Regions from separate parts of the Paenibacillus apii genome, predicted to be linked through region 1. Evidence: riboswitches for the same ligand, from Rfam matches in the RefSeq annotation. Region 1 holds a riboswitch; each other region holds the start of a gene.
What was found. A riboswitch is a leader RNA that binds a small molecule or an ion and turns the genes downstream of it on or off. The one in region 1 is predicted to bind cyclic di-AMP.

Region 1 (6,794 bases):
CCCCGCATGATCCGGATCGGTCAAAATAATAACGCCCCGGCGCTCGGCCGCCAGAGCGATCTTGGCGATGACCCGACGGTCCACCGCCGAACCGCCGGTCTCGATCGTGTCGGCATCGACCGCCCTTTTGACGGCGGCGGTATCGCTTTTGCCCTCGACGACAATCAATTCTTTAATCATGATTTATCTTTTCCTCCCGAAGCGGCCTTATCCCGGCCTGCTGCACCAAAACATAAAAGCAAAAAAGAAGAGGATTCGCTCCTCTTCTTTCCGGCTTAGAATTATATAAGTGACGAGCTTACATCACTATAGCGTATTGCCGCCATTTTTGCAAAATGATTAATCCAGCTCCGGTCTAACCGGACCGATTACGTAAACGGCACGCGATTTGCGGCCGAAACTGCGGGCATGGCTCAGTGAATCATAGTAAACGTCGATCTTATGTCCTTTGATGGCGCCGCCGGTATCCTCAGCGCGGCGGAATCCAAGTCCCTCGATGTACACCCACCAGCCGATCGGAATCACACTAGGATCCACAGCTATGGTCCGTCCTTCCGTTACGCGTGTTCCGGAAGCAGTACGCGTGCCGATTCCCGGTTCCTCCGAAGAATATGCCGTCATCGAAACGTTCTTGATCAGTCTTTTGTACTCGAACTGCACGCCGGCTTTGCTGGCAACATTGCTGCTTCTGACATTGGTCTTATTGGAAATGGTGCTGCTAACGGAAGATACTTTCGCTACTTCGGCTTTGGGCAAGGCTTTCGTACCTACGGCGATTACTTTATCCTTGGTCACCGTCTGCACTTCTTTGCCGACCATGCGCATCGAGACAAGCTTGCCGTCCTGATATGTCTTCTCAATATGCTGGATGATGGCGCCAGGCTTGCCGGCCTGTGCTACTCGTACGGTCCCTACGGTCAGGGAGGGGTCCGCCGTCTTGATAACCCGGAAAGGCAAGCTCTGGGTCCGCTTCACAACCTGCTTGTTGATGCGGATGATCTTGACTTCCGTTTTGGCGGAGATTGCGGTGTCTAGCGAAGGAAAAACCTTGTCGTGAGCATTCAGCGTAATGCCCAGACTATTCATGGCCTGACCGATCGTATCCTCGGTCGTGTACAGCGTTTTGGTCTGTCCATTTTCAGTCAGAGTGAGCTCCTGCGCCCGGTCAATTACAATCCGGTCACCGTCTTTGATCTCGTCGTCAAGACCCGCAGATAGTTTGTCATACGGTTTCAACGAGATGGATTCTTGGGCCAGAGCTGCGCCAAGAAGCGCTTCGCGCGTATCCAGCGTGCGAGTCTGCCCGTCTATCTCTAAAACAATTTGTTTGCTGCTTTGAGAGTGTACGTAGAGAAAAATAAGCAGCGCGATAGCTACCCCGATTACGCCTGCAAGTGCCCAGGTGCGCAAATTAACCTGTTCAAGACGTAGCCGTAATGCATAAGACCTGCTGGATGATTGCGAATCATGGGATACTTCGGGTTGGAATACGCCCATCATCTACATCCTCCTTACATAGTCCGCCCGAACCGTAAAGCGTACTGCAGGTTCAAGGCAAAACTACAAGAGATTGTCACAGGACACGATACTAATCGCGGCTTCTCGCATCCTGCTCATAAATCGCCTGCCCGGCATGGCATTCTCAGCCTGTTATATAACAGTTCACAGGCCGACCGCGTTTAAGTCAAACAAAAAGAAGCCTAGGTAAAGAGTCTGAATCAGAGGACTCTTTCGTGGCTCCTTGGAATGTCCGAATAAACGGCCAAAGCACGAGGTTTCCTCTCTTACTTGCGCTTACGGGGTTAGCTGTCGGGTTCGGACGAAAGAGAGACGCCCTATCTCGGGTCAACCGCTCATGGCGATTGCCTTCAAATTCACCCCAAAGACCACGTGAAGAAATCAAATACAGCCTGCAACGCCAACCTGTTGTAGTTATGTAAGGCTATCGGCATACGGCAAAGCGATATTGGTTCCCCCGTTCTCCATACGGAGACTCAGCGAGACGATTTATGATCAGCGGCTGTCACAGTAACAACAGCTCACTTCACTGACAAGATGATATCCTGTTTCGATGCATGTTGTAAAGCACAGTTCAACCAGATAAGCGCAAAAAAAAGGTTAAATTATTGTAATAAACATCCGTTTTTATGTTAAAAAACTTTAATCCTTCGTTCATCCTCACTTTTTTAACCGTTTTTCTCCCGTTTTCACAATATACCAAATAATTCCAGTGAGTTTTTATACGTAATTTTAGCTATTTCTTCCACTTTAATTCCTTTTATTTCCGCTGCAGCTTCTGCCACCAACCTGACATGAGCACTCTCATTTCGCTTGCCCCGGTAGGGGTGCGGAGTCAGATATGGGGAGTCTGTTTCAATCAGCAGACGGTCCAGCGGAACCTGTGCCAACACCTCTTTCGGCACCCGCGCGTTCTTGAACGTGATCGGCCCTCCGAAGGAAAGATAAAAGCCCATATCCAGGCACATTTTGGCCGTCTCCCAGCTGCCCGAGAAGGAATGCATGATCCCCCCGATTTCCGAAGCCTTCTCTTCGCGGAGAATGCGGACCACATCTTCATGGGCATCCCGGTTATGAATAATAATTGGCATCTTCAGCTCCCGAGCCAGCCCGATCTGCCGACGGAACACGGTATGCTGAACGTCTTTGGGCGAAGTATCCCAGTAGTAATCGAGCCCAATTTCTCCGATAGCCACAACTTTGTCATGGCTGCAGAGCGAGGCGATCCAATCGAGGTCCCCGTCCTTCATATCAATCGCGTCCTGCGGGTGCCAGCCCACCGCCGCGTAGATAAATTCATACGATTCGGCCAGCTTCATCGTGGATGGAATCGTTTCCCGGTTGAAGCCGACATTGACCATTTTGCTTACTCCCGCTTCTACCGCCCGCGCAATCGTTTCCTCGCGGTCCCCGTCGAATTGCGGAGCATCCAGATGGGTGTGAGTGTCGAAAAGCTGCATGTCCACTTCCCCTTTCCTTGCTGTTTTTTAGCGAATTTCAAACAATTCTTTAATGGAGTCAGGCAGCATTGGAAGCGCTCTTTCCAGCTTGTCCTGCGGATAGTATAAATGATAGCGCCCCCGGTGAATTCCGCTGATGGAACGCACGATATCCGACACCTCGGAGATTTCGCGAAGCCGTTCCTGACGATCCAGCAGAAGAATCTGCTTGCCGTGAAAGCCCTCTCCCGGACGGAACACATCATAGGGTAAATCTGTCGGAAAATCAATTTCCAGGTCGTATTCGGGGTGCAGTCCGGCTGCGGCGAAGCTGCGGCGAATTTCGTCAATCGTTTCCATATCAAGGCTTTCCATCTCTACATATTTATACAGTTTACGATGAATAAAGCGGCTGCACAAGTCGCTCAGCAGTTCGTCGGATTCGGAGGTCCACTGCATAAAAGTCGCCTGCACAAGCGCTTCATCCAGCTGCAAATACTGCTGCACATTGATTCCGCCACGAAACAAATCAGTCAGCGGCTCAATCATAAAACGGAAGGAATAGCCTTTCTGAAACAGCTGCTTGGCCCGGCGGAACACCTGCCGCAAAATAATTTCTGAGCTCCGCGTAACCGGGTGAAAATAAACCTGCCAATACATCTGGTAACGGGACATCAGATAGTCCTCAATGGCGTGCATCCCCGATTCCTTCACAACTACCCGCCCATGATAAGGACGGAGAACCCGCAAAATACGATCGATATCGATCGTGCCGTAGTTAACCCCGGTGTAATAAGCGTCGCGAAGCAGATAATCCATCCGGTCGGCATCAAGGGGACTCGACACCAAATTGACGACAATGTCATGCTCATATTTTTTACAAATAACCGAGGCAACCTTCTGTGGAAAATCTTCCTCCACTTCCTGCAAAATCTCAGTAATTCCGGTGTCTTCCAAAATAATTCGGCATGTCCAGTCTTCATGGTTCATTTGAAAAGCTTCTTCTATTGAATGGGAGAACGGTCCGTGACCCAAATCATGCAGAAGCGCCGCGCACAGCGTAAGCAGCCTTTCCTCGGGAATCCAGTCTTTATACCCGCTGCGCTCAAATTGGGAAATAATGCGACGTGTAATCTCATAGACCCCAAGCGAATGGGAGAACCGGCTGTGTTCAGCCCCGTGAAAGGTCAGATAAGTGGTTCCTAGCTGGCGGATGCGCCGCAGACGCTGAAATTCCTTCGTATTAATGAGTCGCCAAATCACGGTATCCTGCACATGGATGTAATTGTGAACCGGATCTTTAAATACCTTTTCTTCCGTAAGCGGCTGCTGCATGTAATCAGCTCCTTAAGATCGGTTTTTCTGATTTATTTTTTAAAAAAAGATGATTTCGTCAGTTTTTGTCGAAAAAAGTGGATCGTTTAGTTTCCATTTCGACATTGTACTTGCATCTCTTGGATAGTTATTATATAGATTGAACTGCGGCCATTCCAGAAACCTTATCATATCAGAAAATAATTCATCCTCTAAAAAAAGGTTGACTGTTTTGGGAATGGTTGGTATTATATGTACCATAAAACAGAGAAGTTTGTCGAATGGTGACATTTTTTGATTAATTGAGAGGAGCAACGATTGTTATGATGAAATCAACGGGCATTGTAAGAAAAGTAGACGAACTGGGACGGGTTGTCATTCCGATCGAACTGCGCCGTACGCTTGGCATTGGAGAAAAAGATGCGCTTGAGATTTATGTGGACGGAGAGCGGATCATGCTGAAAAAATACGAGCCTGCCTGCATTTTTTGTGGAAATGCCGAGAACGTGACCTATTTTAAAGGAAAAATTGTTTGCCACGAATGCATTTCTGCCATCCCTGCCCCTGTGACAAATTAAACGAAATCGGTTATAATGGAATTAATCAAATTGTTAATTCTAACCTTTTTTATATCTCCTTAGCCTCCCGTGAATACGGGGGGCCATTTTTTTATGTGGGGGCGGCCCCTCCCAAACCCTCCCCAAGCCTATGCTTCCGAAGTGAGTTTTCCTTTGGAAAACTTTCAGGAGGGCCCCAAGGGCTGCGCCCTCTGGACACCCGCAATTGTTGGATAGACGCGTAAGGGTTGACGGGATTTAGCGGGTTGGGGTGGTGGAGCGGCCCCTTCTCGGACGGTTCCTGACGGAATCGGCCTCGGGGCCTTTCATGCGTGCTGGCGGCGCTCCAAGTTACGAGGGCGGATCTCAACCGCTCTCCCTTCGGGAATCGCTTACTTTGGTGCTTGGTGCGACTGGCCAGACTGCTTCTTTCAGCGTTCTTCCCCGACACTCCCTTCGGGAATCGCTTCACTTCGGCGCTTGGTGCGACTGTCACGGCAGCTGCTTCGGCGTTCTCCCCGGCTCTCCCTTCGGGAATCGCTTTACTTCTACATTTAGTGCGGCTACTCCTCCAACAGCGCGTTATAAATATCGCGCTTGGCAACGCCGCGGTCGGACGCTGCCTTTTTCATGGCGTCCTTGCGGTTGGAGCCCTCTGATTCGTAATGGGCGACATGCTCCGCAATACTGAGCGCGCGCCACCAGGCGGAATCGGCTTCCTGCGCTTCCTCCAGGCTTTCTCCTTCAACGACGATGACATATTCTCCAAGCGGCGGGTGCTCTTCCAGCCATTGAGCGCATTCGTCAATGGTGCCGCGCAGGAATTCTTCGTACCGTTTCGTCAGCTCGCGGGCGAGAACGATTCGCCGGTTTCCGAAGGCCTCTTGCAAATGGGCCAATGTTTTCACTACCCGGTGCGGCGACTCGTAGAAGAGCAGCGTTCCCTGAGCGGCACGCAGCGGGGCAAGCACCGCTTGGATGCTTTTCCGCTCGCGGGGCAGAAAACCGACAAAAGTAAAAGTATTTGTCGGCAGGCCGGAAGCGATCAGCGCGGACAGCGCGGCATTCGCTCCGGGAACCGGAACGACCGGGATACCTTCGCGCACAGCGAGCGCAACCAAGTCGGCGCCCGGGTCGGAAATGGCCGGCAGACCGGCATCGCTGACCAAGGCCAAATTTTTACCTTCTATTATATAGCGTATCAGTTCGGGGCCGCTGGCCGTTTTGTTATGCTCATGATAGCTGAACAGCTGACCAGGAGAAATGTCGAAATGGCTGAGCAGCTTGCGCGTCTGCCTTGTATCCTCGGCGGCGATAATATCACACTCTTTTAGCGTCCGGACCGCCCGGAACGTCATATCCTCCAGGTTGCCGATCGGCGTCGCCACCAGATATAAGGTGCCTGTCTTCGGATTGGTATCCGTCTCTTTGGATTGAAAGCTGCTTTGGCGTTGAATAGTCATGACTGTACCTCTTTTGGACCGTAGTAGATATCCAGAATTTCCGGACAATATTCATTATCATCAGTATATACAATCAGCGGTGGCTGCAGCCGCACCTCCGGCTTGCCGTCTCGGGCCGCTTCGATCAACACCATATTGGCCTCCAGATTTGCCCGCGGATGCACAAAGCGGATCGTCTTCGGTTCCAGTCGATACTTCCGCATTAAGCTGATGATATCGACCAGCCGCTGCGGCTTGTGCACCATGCTCACCTTACCGCCGGTCCGGACAAGCCGGACACATGCCTGAATGACCTCTTCCAGCGTGCAGCCGATTTCATGCCGGGCCATCGCCTGATGGGTGTTCAGCTTCAGATCGCTGCCGTTTAACGGCATATAAGGCGGATTTACCGTGATTGCATCATAGACGCCATAACCCGCCGTAAGATGCAGTGTCCGCAAGTCCCCTTCATGAATCGTTATTCTCTCCTGGAGCCCATTCATCGCCACACTTCGGCGGGCCAT
Region 2 (6,794 bases), on a different contig from region 1:
TCCAGTCAGTATAGGCAGAAAGGACTTTCTGCTGACCTGATAAGTAAAAGTGATGTGTGGATCACCGGGGACCGCTCCCGGCTGGTTCAGGTATTCGTGAATCTAATAAGCAATGCATATAAATACACGAGCTCAGGAAGTATTCATATTGAAGTATCAAAGGAAAAAGCAGAAGGCGTCGTCATCGTATCCGATCCCGGGATGGGAATCACTGAAGAGGAACTTCCATATATCTTTGAACGTTTTTACCGCGGGGAGAAATCAAGAAACCGGAAGACAGGCGGAGCGGGAATAGGACTTGCCGTTGTAAAAGCGATTGTAGATGCTCATTCCGGATCTATACATGTGGAAAGTGAGATTAATAAGGGGACAACCGTTCGTGTTCGGCTTCCCATAATTCGATGAAGGGATGAGGCAAAAATGATGATGGGTTATGGTTTTGGGTTCGGAATGTTTGGATTAATCATCAATTTTCTTTTGATCTTGGGTGTAATTTATTTGGTGATAAGATGGGTAAGGGGAGAAGGAAATTCACGTTACAATAGCAACACTCCAGAAAGAATCTTGGACGAGCGATTTGCAAGAGGGGAAATCACAGAAGAAGAATATTTTCGGATGAAGAGTATTTTGCGGGATTAAAAAAAGGAATTGGACTTACGCTGAGATTTAATTAAGACCTTTCACTGAGTTCAAGGGACTGACCCCCGTTTTTGAAACAGGGATCAAATGACCTTGAAAGATTAAGCAGCCAATCGCCGGAAATCCACTGGTAACTGGTATTCATTGTACAGGTTAACCCTTAGAGATAGAACGCTTTAGACTTTAGCGTGGAATGAAAAGACTCTATGGGGGTATTATCAACGGCGTTCCCTTCTGGAGATGCTAATGGTAATGCCCTTCTCCTTTACAGCCGCCGAACATTCCTTTTGTTTCTGCTCTGGATTTATTTCCTCGCCATTTTCAAAAGTCCATATTCACGATGTTTTCTCATTTAAAATCTCACACAATCACGATCAGTAATTACTAAAAAGGTTGTAGTCCTTTAGTAACTTCATCATTCTTCCGCTTGCTGATTTAACTTTTTTTAAACCAAAACCCTGAACCATTTGTTTAATAAACCGGTATTACAACTAAAAAAATTAGTGAAAAATCATTTCATTGGATTTCAATATCTCTTTACTTCCTGGAAGGTCATCGAACCATTCGGCTTCTTTCGGACAATCGAGGATCATAAACTTCCCGTACTCATTAAATTTGGATTGGTGATATTTAAGATAAGCTTTCCCATCCTGTATTGCCAGTATTTCAATCTTTCCGGAGGAGTGGCTCATGGAAAGCCGAACTCTTTTTCCAAGTCCGGAAGTCCGTGCTTTAGCCTGTTCAACAATGTTGTAAACTTGCTCAAGAGAGAGGGTGAAGTCCCGGTTTCCGGCAACCGGCCGGTTCACAAAGAAATAATAGGGGGTCACACCAGCCCAGGAAAGGCGGTCGAGAAGTTCGCCCAGAACTGCTGGATCGTCGTTGATACCCTTCAGTATCGGGGTTTGATTGACGACGATGGCGCCGGCATCATGAAGAGCTTTAAAGCCTTTTTTAGCTTCGGGAGTAATCTCATGGGGGTGATTAATATGAGCCATGATATAAATGCGTTTGTCTTCTGTGGAATAGCGGCGAATCAGATCCAGCAGTTCCCCATCACCGTAAATACGCATGGGATTGAAAGCGGGCATTTTGGAGCCCAGGCGTATAATTTTGACATGCTCGATGCTTCTAAGACGTTCGATGATGCATGCCAGTCTTGAGGTAGAGAGGATAAGACTGTCCCCGCCTGTCAGCAGGACGTTATTAATTTCTGGATGACCAGAGATGTAATCAAAAGCTGCGGACAGGTTGACCACAGCCTCGTTGACGTCATTTCGGAAGAGACGCTTCCGGAAGCAATAGCGGCAGTAAGCTCCGCATACTTCCGAGACGAGTAGAAGAGCGGTTGTCGTGTATTTGTGCTGACACCCCGGCGCCACATAATTGGCCTCTTCGTCTGAGGAATCCCAACGCCCGTACTCATGCAGCTCGCCTTTACTCGGAATGACGAGTTTCCGAAGAGGGTCATTAGGATCCTCCCAGTCGATCAGGGAGAGGTAGTAGTCATTCACCCGAAAGGCGAACGTGTCAGCAATTTGCCGAAGTTCTTCTTTTTCGACATCGGATAACATATCAACTTTGTTCAGATCCATTATGTACTTCACCTTTTTCACCTCAAACACTCCTTCGATTCAGGGATTTGCTTGAGGGGGAGCCATTGCGGCACAATCCTTCCATAGTCAGACAAGAGGATGAAAAAAGAGACCCTTGGTAAGGGTCTCTAATTATTCAAGCAGAAAATTAGACCCATCCACTGCTGACGAGGTTAGCTGACGGACTCGGGTAAGATGGTACCCTACATTCCCAAAGGGAATGATTCGCCCCAAAAGACTGGTTCCCCCGCTTTTCAACACATGGTTGAAAACTAAGCGTGGGTAAAGTATAACCCTGGCCCCTCGAAAAAGTCAAAACTTTCCTTGGTAACAGTCTTAATCTCCTCGATTTCAATCCGGGATAGCTTTATGGTGGATAACGTATCGGCGATTCATTTGGATCATACCGGGGAAGTGGCGGAGGCGGTTGCCGGTGCGGAGATTGTCACAACTGCTGTAGGTCTTTCGGCACTTAAAGATATCGCGGGACCCATTGCCCAGGGGATTGAACTTCGGCTGCAAAAAGAAGGAGGCCAGGGGAAGCCTCTGCATGCCATTGCCTGTAAGAATGGAAAAGGAAACGGCCAGCATCTAAAGAATTCGGTGTACCGCCATCTGACTCCGTCTTTTCAAGAACTTGCCGATCGGCGGATCGCATTTCCCAATGTGATGATGGATCGTATTGTCCCTGTCAAAAAAAACAAAGACCCGTTGGAAGTCCTCGTCGAACCCTATAAGACCATGATTCGCTTAAAGAAGTATACGCAGGCCAATCCACTAATCGATTTAGAATATAAAGATAGTGTTTCTGAGCAACCAGGGGAAAGGGGGAATAGACCAAGGATGCCAAAAGCGGCAGGTACCGAGCCGAAGCCTGAGCTGGTTGATTTATTGATTCGAATGGAACAGTATATTGAGCATCAGAATCAGCACTGGTTGAGAAACGAATTTGAGAAGTTTAAGTGACCAAGAGTTTGAAAAGCGCCACATCGAGAAATGGCAAACCGAGCTTGCTTTTTTAGGAATATCTGGATATAGTTAAAGTGAAATTTTGGTGTGTGCAACTGGCGTAAACGTGGTGAACCACGAGGAAGCACACAGAATAACAGCCGTTCGCCTGGGCAAAGTATTTGGACTTAAGTTCAAATACTTTTTTATTTTGCGAAAATCTGAAAGGGGATTAATTTAGATGGAGATTGCTCTACGGTATGGCATGAACCCGCATCAAAATAAGGCGAAAATATACTCTAAAGGAACATTGCCCATAAAGATATTAAATGGTGATGCAAGTTACATAAACATTTTAGATGCATTAAATGCTTTTCAGCTTGTTCGGGAACTTAGGCGATGTATCGGTCAACCGTCAGCAGCCTCGTTTAAGCATGTAAGTCCGGCTGGTGCAGCTGTTTATTCCCCGTTAAGTGAGTCACTTGTCAAATCTTATTTCGTAGAAGGTCTGGAACTGTCTCCTTTGGCTACTGCGTATGCAAGAGCCAGAGGGGCGGACCGAATGTCTTCGTTTGGTGACTGTGCAGCTTTTAGCGATCGGGTCGATGTGACCGTAGCGAATTTACTCAAAAAAGAGGTCTCCGATATCATTGTTGCGCCAGGATACGATGAGGATGCATTGACACTTCTCAAAAAGAAAAAGAACGGAAAATATCTCATCATAGAGATCAATTCGGACTACATACCTGATCTGATCGAAACAAGATCTGTGTTCGGTATCACGATGGAGCAAGAACGAAATGATATAGAGATTTCAGAGGAACTCTTTAAGAACATTGTAACAACACAACAAATAATTCCCGATAACGCCAAGAGAGATCTTCTCGTTGCTCTGATTACCCTCAAATATACTCAGTCCAACTCCGTTTGTTTTGCGTTGGATGGCCAGACAATTGGAATTGGCGCAGGGCAGCAATCACGAATTCATTGTACACGACTTGCAGCGGGAAAAGCGGACAATTGGTGGCTAAGGCTGCATCCGATTGTACACCAAATGGATTTCTGTGCTGGAATCTCCCGTACGGAGGTAAATAATGCGATTGACGGCTGGATTAATGAGGACTTTACACCTGCCGAAGAAAAACAGTGGACACAATATTTTAACGCGGTACCTGATCGGCTTACGAAAACTGAGAAGCAAAATTGGCTAAGAGGCTTAAAAGAAGTTTCCTATGTTTCCGACGCTTTTCTGCCTTTCCGTGATAATATTGATCGAGCTGCTCAAAGTGGAGTCAGGTACCTGGTTCAAACCGGAAATTCACTGCGTGATGATCAGGTCATAGAGGCAGCAAACGAATACGGAATGGTCATGGCCTATTCGGGTATCCGATTGTTTCATCATTAAATTTAAATACTTCAGTATCAAGTTTGTTCTGTGCTTCATTTAAATCTTTTTCATAGTTAGCTTTTTTGTGCTCAATAAGAGCCAGTTGTGCCTCAATCTCGTGTTTTTTGGCTAAAAGTATTTCTTCTTGATTTAAGACGATGGAGTACTTCTCTCTCAGTTCCATTTTATCTTCCCTTGAGAGGCCGAGATAATGGTGAATCATGTCAATTCCCATTCCTGTGCTTCTCATACATTGAATCATTCTCAATCTCATAATTTGATCATCAGAGAACAGGCGGATATTATTCTTATCTCGCGCTATATTTTGCAGCAAACCGATATCTTCATAATAGCGGATTGTTGGTTTGGGCAGGTTAGTTATTTTTGATACTTCCTTAATTGCGTATTTTGGTTCGGTTCCATAAATAAATTCTTCCATAGTTCTCTCCTATATCACTTTGTTCAAGTTACTTGAATGTACAAAAATTACGATAACACATGAATGGAAGAAGAACAAGTCATGGTTATTAGAGTTAAATAGATGATAGTTTCCACAAAAATTATTTTTAATAATATTTGACTTCAAGTTACTTGAACTTAGTATAGTGAATCACGAAGCAAGTAATCATGAATATCGCATAGGAGGTAAATGGATGAACAGGAATGCAGTAATGAAACTTATTGACAAGGTATATATCAATGGAGAATTTGTAAAACCCGACGGAACGGAGCGAATGGATATTATCAATCCGTCAACAGAAGAATTAATTGGGCAGGTGCTGTTGGGAAATGAAACAGATGCCAGAAAGGCGATCGCAGCCGCGAAAGAAGCATTTAAAACTTTCTCACGAACATCAATTAAAGAACGGGGGCTAATGCTACAACGGATACACGACGCAATTCTGTCAAGGGCTGCTGATTTAAACCAGGCGTGCATGGAGGAATATGGTGCTACAGCTAAGGCAGCAGAATTTAGAACTCAGATTTCGGCTGATAGCTTCCTTTTAGCAAAAGAAGCAATGGAGGCTTTTGAATTTACCAGACATATTGGGAAAGCAAAGGTTGTTTTTGAACCGTTGGGCGTCGCTGCTGCGATTACGCCTTGGAATGCGAACAATTCCCAGATTGCTATAAAAGTGGCTACAGCTATATCAGCAGGCTGCACGATCGTTGTAAAGGCTAGTGAATTTTCCTCCATTCAGACTCAAATATTGGCTGAGTGCTTCCATGACGCCGGATTGCCTGCCGGTGTAGTTAATATTGTGTATGGATTGGGAACTTCAGTTGGCGCTGAATTATCCCGTAATCCGGATATTGCAATGATTTCTTTTACAGGCTCTGCGAATACTGCAAAGGCTATACAGCATAGTGCTATTGATACAATGAAAAGAGTCGTTCTGGAATTGGGGGGCAAATCAGCAAATATCATTCTGGATGATGCAGACTTTACAAAAGCGATCCCTCGTGCCGTTACGAGTGCTTTTGGAAATCACGGGCAGATGTGCATTGCCGGCAGCAGATTATTGGTACCAGAGCATCGACTTGATGAAGTAAAAGAACTTATCAAAGTGGCGGTTGAGAATACCAAGGTGGGTTATCCATGGGAAAATGACACATTTATTGGCCCACTGATGAATGAAAATCAATACAAACGAGTTCAGCGATATATCAAAATAGGTATGGAGGAAGGTGCGGATTTAGTAAGTGGCGGAGAAGGACACCCAGAAGGTTTAGATAAAGGTTATTTTGTAAAACCGACCGTTTTTGCAAATGTAACCAGAGATATGACGATTGCCAGAGAAGAAATATTTGGACCCGTATTATCTATTTTAACGTATCGAACGGAGGAAGAAGCTATAGAAATTGCAAATGACACAGAGTATGGATTAGGTGCATATATCAGTTCTTCTAATATAGAAAAAGCAAACCGCATTGCTTCTCAGCTTGTTGCCGGAACAGTTCTCATTAATGATGGTATTTTCGAAATGAGAGCTCCCTATGGTGGCTTTAAACAATCTGGAATCGGCCGAGAGGGTGGCATATATGGCCTCGAAGAATATCTTGAGCCTAAAACCATATTGAGTTCTAATTAAGTAATTATGATGTGAGTACACTCTGAAAATATCCTGGCTGCCGAAAATCATAAAAGGGTAGCTATGCGCAACGCCATGAACATTGACGCAGATCCAAAAACAACACTTACGGTTCCTTATTCTACTAATACG
Region 3 (6,794 bases), on a different contig from region 1:
AAGGCATTTAGGCTATAATGGATGAGGAAAGGGTATTCATCTGTTTATGAAGCGGAGTGATAGCGGTGGGTGTAAAGCATGGAAGAGATTACGGAGATATTTTACGAGACCTGACCAAAGCGGTTGAGCGTATACCGGACAGTTATCTTTTTTTCGAAATGGAACCGGACGAATGGCAGGAGCTGCCCCGTGAGTCCAAGCTCGAAGTATGGGAAGCGCTGGCGGAGGATCTATTCTATGCCCTCGGAAATGAGGCGGTAATCCAGGTTGGCAGCGGCGTCGTCATATACGACAAGGATGCGCATCGCATCAATATTTTGGTCGGTGAAGAAGATTTGGAATCGGTTTCGTTGATCTAGGCAGGAAGAAGCAGCAACGCCGGATTTGCCGCATTCCTCCCTCCATGTTAAAATTGGTAGTGTCTGAGGTATATTTGCCGGGATTCAAGAATACATTAAACCGAAAATAAGCGTTTTTCCTGGCGCATCCCTTGGACGTAAGACCTGAGGGATGTTTTGTTTAACGGGAAGGCGAATGGAACCTAAACGGCTGCTTTTTTAAGGAGGAAACATAAAGTGTTATTAACTGAGGGAGAACTGCAGGAGCAGGTGGGCAGGCTGGAAGGCTGGAAGCTGGACAGCGGGGCCATCGTACGCAAATACATGTTCAACGATTTTATGAAGGGCATTGCATTCGTGGACGAGGTGGCTGCCATCTCGGAGGCGTTCGACCATCATCCGCATATCACAATCGATTATAAAACGGTCATTCTGCGGCTTACGACAAACGAGGAGGGCGGCATTACCGCGCTTGACGTGCGTGAAGCCCATGAGTTTAATGAGGCGTTCGAGAAGACCCGTTAAATAGACGACAAGAGAAGAATGTTATGAAAAATACGCCCCTGTGCCGGGAAGCATGAAGCCTTCCGCGCAGCGGCGTATTGTTGTTTCGGCGCTTATTTTTGCTCGGACAGCCACATGGCGACGTGGGCAATCTCCTCGGGGGCCAGCTTATCCTTAAAGGATGGCATTTGTCCCCGTCCTTTGGTCACGATGCTGTAAATCTGCTCGGCCGTTTTCTCGCCGCCTATCTTCTGCAGATTCGGTCCGACTCCGCCCTGAAGCTGATCGCCATGGCAGGTGATGCAGTTGGCTTTTACGGTCGCTTCGGCTTTGGCGGGATCGGCTGTAACGCTTGGCATGGCCTCATTGTTCTGCTCGGAGACCTGCTCTTTTCCGGGCAGAGTGAACATCAGGATAACCGCGAAGGCGCAGGCAGCGAAAAATAATCCGCTCATGATCCACTTTTGCATCCCCAATCGTCCTCCCCTGTGTAAGCTGCTCCTCTAATTATAACGGATGGTAAAGCGTTATCATAGGGTTTGTGTCAAAAAATTGAACGATGGGCGGCGGGGCTTAGCTTTCAAGGAAGGACTTATCATAGACCATGCAGTAAAAAGGTTTTTCACCGCTTGGCGTCCGGCGTTCGTAAGTGTCGGTGATCGTAAAGCCGCTTTTGCGGTAGGCCCGGATGGCTCTTTGATTCCAGGTCAGAACTTCAAGATCGATCTCCCGGCTGGGATAGCGCTTCAGCGCCTCCTTCACAATCGCTCCGACAAACAAATGGCCGAGGCCTTGCCCGCACAAATCGGGACGCATGCCGATGCCAAGACGCACCGTGCCTTCCATTGGAAAGAGCTGGGCGAAGCCGCAAAGTTCGTTCTCTTCGTTCAAGACCGAGACATACTGCTCCCTCCGAATCCGCGGGTCCCCGAACTCAATGCCGAGTGCCTCCATTTGATCCCAGGACAGCCAGCCGTAAATATTGTAGGGCGCCTTGTAATGCCAACCGCAGATGTCTCTGGCATGCGCAGATGTCATGGGCCCGACATGGAAGATGACGTTGGAGCTAATCATTCGTTCAGCGACCTCCTCTCCCCGGTAAGGGAAACCTATATATTAAATTATATACAAAAAAAGGCGATTTCGACGCAAAAACTTTGCAGCCCGGAAAGAGAGCATGGGAGCGCAGGTGATTTCAGGAGTTATGGCCGGGGGGAAATGGCGTGTTTGACGAATCCAGGAGGGGGTATTATACAAGTAACAACTTTAATAGTTCTTATAAAAAAACAAAAACCCTCGCCGGGGCTGAGCCAGGCAGGGGTTCTGCGGTCACTCTTACTGCACATCATCATTGTCTACGGAATCAACGGCTGCGGATTGATAGGCACTGGAGGCCATAACCCGTTTGGCGCCAACAAAACGATTGACATAATAGCTGTCGTTCAGGGAAGTAATGGTAACGCCCTTCGAAGACGAAGCATGGGCGAATTTACCGGAGCCGACGTAAATGCCGACATGGGAAACGCCTTTACCCGTGGTGTTAAAGAATACAAGATCGCCTGCTCTCAGTTCACTGCGGGATACCGCATCTCCCATTCTGAATTGGGAGCCCGACTGATGCGGCAGATCAATGCCTATCTTATTGAATACATACATGGTAAATCCGGAGCAATCGAACCCGCTTGTGCTCGTGCCGCCGGATACATACTTGGTTCCAATGGCGTCGTCAATCACTTTATCCATTTTGGAATCCGCAAAGGCGCTGCCTGCTCCGAGTGTGAGAACGATGGAAAAGCTGAGGAATGCTGCTGCCAACTTCTTCTTCAAAAAGATTGACTCCTTCCAAATGCCTGCGAGGTTAGCTTAAGGATTCGGTAGAAGGTCCCCTATGACCCCTCTATTGGACAGGAGGTCAATTCACCCAAAGATGGTTCCCCCGCTTCCCTAATGGTTAGGGAACTCGGCACATACGATATAGTGTTCGGATTATGTCCTATAAATCATGACAAATTTATCGTCAAAACGTTAATATTCATTACAAAAATGTTACTATAAACTTATAGCGCTTATTGTAACAAACCTTTTGTTGCTTGGCAATCACTTTTAACATAGCAGAATTCGATTTTATAGCGCTTACATTTCAGAATTCGCTTGAAATCCCTGGATAAAAATCGCGTTTTTATGCTAAAAAAAATTTTTCAGCGCCGATTTTTGCAAAATCTGTTTCAAGCCGCCGAATGAAGTGTAGCTAAACTATATACAGGAAAAAGGGAAGAACCCGGAACGGATGATCTGGATCATATTCCGGGCAGGATAATCAATCGTAAGCCACCGCCTGGTAGGCTTTGGTGTTCATGACACGCTTGGCGCCGACATAACGGTTGGCCCAGTAGGACTGGTTAAGCGAGCTGATGGTTACGCCGCGCGAAGAAGAGGAGTTCGCGAATTTGCCATTGCCGACATAAATGCCGACATGGGAAACGCCGCTGCCGAGCGTATTGAAGAAGACAAGATCTCCCGATCGCAGTTTGCTGCGCGATACGGAGGTTCCCACTTTGAATTGCGCTTTGGATGTACGAGGAATGTTAAGTCCTAATTTGGTGAATACATATTTGGTAAATCCGGAGCAATCGAAACCGGCTGTGCTCATTCCACCGGTTTTATATGAGGTTCCCAAAGTTTTTGCAATGACCGTGTCCATTTTCGAATCTGCGAAAGCGCTTCCTGTACCCAAGGTGAAAGCCATCACAAGGCCCAGCGCAGCGGCTGCGAGTTTTTTCTTGATATGTTGACCTTTCAAAGCTTATGTTCTCCTTCCAATGCCTGCGTGGTTAGCTTAAGGATTCGGTTTGAAGGTTCCCTATGACCTCTTTGGTTACAAGATCAATTCACCCAAAAAAATGGTTCCCCCGCTCCCCGGTGCCCGGGAATTTGGCTAGTTATGCACCAGAACAATCGACTTGATTTATCATCATACGACAAAATAACAAAATAGTTTAAAATGATTACAAACTTGTTACCTTAGCACAAGGCTCATTGTAGCAGAGGATTTGCGGTTTGGCAAATTTATTTCAGAGGACGAAATGTTGGAAAATATCAAAATAAAAAAGAGTTCGGATTCCTGTCACGGAATTTGAACTCTTTTTGCTTGCTTCGGTATATAAATTTAGGAAACCTTCGTTTTGCCGCGCCATAGATGATACTGCGCCGCCAGCCCCCACAAAGCGAATAGGGTGGAAGGGAGAGGCGCAAGCTGCCTGATGAGAAAAGCGAGCAGTCCGGGGCAGAGGATCCCCGTTACCGCGCATATAAGGAAGATCAACAGTCCCGCGAGTCTGAACAGAATCCGCAGCGCCGCGGCGGGGAGGAAGCATCGCAGGGCCGTCAGCAGGGAAGCGAATAGCCCGGCGCCAGCGGTATAACCGAACTGCATATACAGCAGAATCTGGCGAATGATAAACACGTAGAGCAGCCATCCGAGAATGAACGGCAGCAGCTTCAGGAGCAGCCCCGGCTCCCAGTAGGAGGACAGGATGAGTCTGCGCCCCTCGGGGAGAAGCCAGTATAGGGGAAGAAGGGACAAGGCCCATTCAGCGGCGCTGAAGAGCAGGACGGGCAGACCGTATTTTTTCATGCCGGGAAAAAAGAACAGCCCGCGCTCGCCCCTGCTCTCCTGATGCAGCTCATGCAGGAGTCCGGCTCGTATGAACGGCGTCGCCAGCAGGCGCACGCCCGCCAGAACAAGCAGCGTCCACAGCCAGCGCCGCACGTCGGGCTCGGAAGTCAGGCTGAATTGGGCGTCGATATAATACAGCAGCCTGCCTATCGCGCTGCCGCCGGCATTCTCGGAAGGGTACCGCAGAAGCGCGGGAACGACGGCGGACCTTACGAAGCGGTACAGAAAATACCCCCAGAGCAGCCGGTAGATAAACAGCAGAATCAGAATATACAGCTGTTCCTTGACGCTGCCCCAGCCGCGGGTTATATAAGATCTCATTTCATTTCACCTCACCAGACGAAAATGCCGAGCACAGTTTCGATTGCGTTTGTCAGGCTTAGCGTCCAGCGGGATACGGCGGCGGCGGGGAGAGCCGCTTTTCTGAAGTTGTTGATATGCTTGTTCTCCAGCAGGACTTCGTGACCCGGGTCCACCTCGGCTGAAACGAGGGGAGCCGCGGAGGAGAGCCGGAACGAGGCCTTTCCTCCCTCGCCGTCCCAGATCTTGTGCAGCGTGCTGCCGTTAGCAAAAGTGAATTTTATGCTCACGCCGGTGTACAGGCTGCCCTTATTGGCGACGGTCGTCAGCGACTCGTAGCCGCCTTTTTTGCTTTTGCCTACGGTGATGTCTTCCACGGTGAAATCGGGTGCGCCGCCGCCATACACGTAACGGTCGAAGTAATCCTGCCACGATTTTTTAGTCACCTTCTCCACGATTTTTTGGAAGTCGGCGGTACCCGGGTGCTGGAAACGATATTTTCGGGCATAAGAGGACATAATCGTATCCATTGCCTTGGCGCCGACCTGCCGTTCGATATCTTTGAGCACCAGCTTGCCGCGTATATAGACGTTCTGGGTGTAGACATTCGCGCTGCCATATTTCCAGGCATCCAGAGTCAGCGGCATCGGCTTCGTAACGAAGTTGGCCTGAAGCGGAAGGTTGGGAGCGATTCCGTATTCCTTCTGCATCAGTCTGTCCTCGGCGTAGGAGGTGAAGCTCTCGTCCAGCCAGGCTTCCTCGAACTCGTTGCTGGCCACCATTCCATAGAAGAACTGATGCCCGATCTCATGAATCACCGTCCGTTCCAGCGAAGTATCGGCAGAGCCGCTCTCCGCGCCGAAGGCGGTGATCAAGGTGGGGTACTCCATGCCTCCCGCTCCGTTTCCCGCCTTGGGCGGCACAACGATGGACAGCGTGGTGTACGGATAGGGGCCATACCATTTGCTGAAAACGTTGAGCGCGGCCTCGGCGGCTTGGAAATAGCGCTCTGCCAGATTTTTATGCAGGGGGTCCAAATACAGCTTGATTCGCACACCGGGCACATTCGCCGAGGAGTAGGCTTTTTCCGCATAGACAAAGTCGGGAGAAGCGGCCCAGGCGAAATCATGAACGTCATCGGCGTAAAATTGATATATTTTTCGTCCCTCTGCTATTCTGGGGCTCTTAACGGGAAATCCGGTTGCTCCCACGGTATAATTTGCGGGAACGGAAATGGCCACGCTGTATATCCCGAAATCGCTGTAAAATTCGGAGGTGCCGTGGTACTGGTGCAAATTCCAGCCTTCTTCCCCCCTGCCCCGCGCCTCTGCGGGCTCGTAGACGCTCAGCTTCGGAAACCACTGCCCTGCCATGACAAAATCTCCGGATTCCCCCATGCGGGCAAATATTTTCGGCAGACGCACTTCATACCGCAGCTTAACCGTAACGCTTTCTCCGCCGTTCACCGGCTGCGGTAGATGGATCTTGATCAGTGTCTTGTCATCCGGGTTGCCGTCGTCGGGCTGGACGTACTGCATCCGGTGCATCAGGGAAACGCCGTCGGTTGTTCGCACATCGGTCAGCGTTATCGATCCGAACCCATCCTGGGGCATGGTGTCGCTGCGCAGCTTGCCGCCGGATTCTTTCATGAAGGTCGTGCTGTCTGATGCAAAGGCATTCGGGTACAGGTGGAAGTACAGATCGCTAACCGGGTTCTTGCCGGGATGGGTCCACGTTACCGTCTCGGCGGCGGTCAGGGTGCTTGTGCCCGGATCGAGCTGCACGCTGATGTGGTACTCCGCCACTCTCCGGCTGAGAGCCGGGGCGGAGCTGGCGGCCGGAGGAACGGGCATAGCGGGTTTGCCTGCCTGTTCCTGGCGGGGACTGGCCGGGGACTTGGCCGTTTCCGGAGCAGCGGCATAGCGGGAGACCGGGGAAGATCCGGATAGCGCCCATATTCCTCCGCCCAGCAGACA

Region 2: another riboswitch for cyclic di-AMP. It lies ahead of G5B47_RS17375 (KamA family radical SAM protein); the one in region 1 lies ahead of G5B47_RS24035 (3D domain-containing protein).
Region 3: another riboswitch for cyclic di-AMP. It lies ahead of G5B47_RS24565 (C40 family peptidase); the one in region 1 lies ahead of G5B47_RS24035 (3D domain-containing protein).

What each region holds. Positions count from the first base shown of each region.
Region 1 is NZ_JAAKGU010000017.1:8,340-15,133, reverse strand. It holds gene rnmV (ribonuclease M5) at 1-180, opposite strand, end outside; gene G5B47_RS24035 (3D domain-containing protein) at 340-1,497, opposite strand; cyclic di-AMP (ydaO/yuaA leader) riboswitch at 1,777-2,010, opposite strand; gene G5B47_RS24030 (TatD family hydrolase) at 2,208-2,978, opposite strand; gene G5B47_RS24025 (HD domain-containing protein) at 3,006-4,292, opposite strand; gene G5B47_RS24020 (AbrB/MazE/SpoVT family DNA-binding domain-containing protein) at 4,595-4,849, shown strand; gene rsmI (16S rRNA (cytidine(1402)-2'-O)-methyltransferase) at 5,392-6,291, opposite strand; gene G5B47_RS24010 (tRNA1(Val) (adenine(37)-N6)-methyltransferase) at 6,288-6,794, opposite strand, start outside.
Region 2 is NZ_JAAKGU010000008.1:165,022-171,815, reverse strand. It holds gene G5B47_RS17385 (sensor histidine kinase) at 1-405, shown strand, start outside; gene G5B47_RS17380 (SHOCT domain-containing protein) at 421-639, shown strand; partial or broken gene G5B47_RS26205 (IS3 family transposase) at 803-923, opposite strand; gene G5B47_RS17375 (KamA family radical SAM protein) at 1,140-2,255, opposite strand; cyclic di-AMP (ydaO/yuaA leader) riboswitch at 2,382-2,523, opposite strand; gene G5B47_RS25380 (mannitol dehydrogenase family protein) at 2,604-3,200, shown strand; ZMP/ZTP riboswitch at 3,285-3,364, shown strand; gene G5B47_RS17365 (phosphoribosylaminoimidazolecarboxamide formyltransferase) at 3,424-4,587, shown strand; gene G5B47_RS17360 (MerR family transcriptional regulator) at 4,550-5,008, opposite strand; gene G5B47_RS17355 (aldehyde dehydrogenase family protein) at 5,223-6,662, shown strand.
Region 3 is NZ_JAAKGU010000019.1:14,716-21,509, forward strand. It holds gene G5B47_RS24545 (hypothetical protein) at 66-359, shown strand; gene G5B47_RS24550 (4a-hydroxytetrahydrobiopterin dehydratase) at 576-863, shown strand; gene G5B47_RS24555 (c-type cytochrome) at 956-1,312, opposite strand; gene G5B47_RS24560 (GNAT family N-acetyltransferase) at 1,416-1,916, opposite strand; gene G5B47_RS24565 (C40 family peptidase) at 2,178-2,669, opposite strand; cyclic di-AMP (ydaO/yuaA leader) riboswitch at 2,675-2,818, opposite strand; gene G5B47_RS24570 (C40 family peptidase) at 3,160-3,627, opposite strand; cyclic di-AMP (ydaO/yuaA leader) riboswitch at 3,648-3,789, opposite strand; gene G5B47_RS24575 (hypothetical protein) at 4,009-4,839, opposite strand; gene G5B47_RS24580 (M1 family metallopeptidase) at 4,851-6,794, opposite strand, start outside.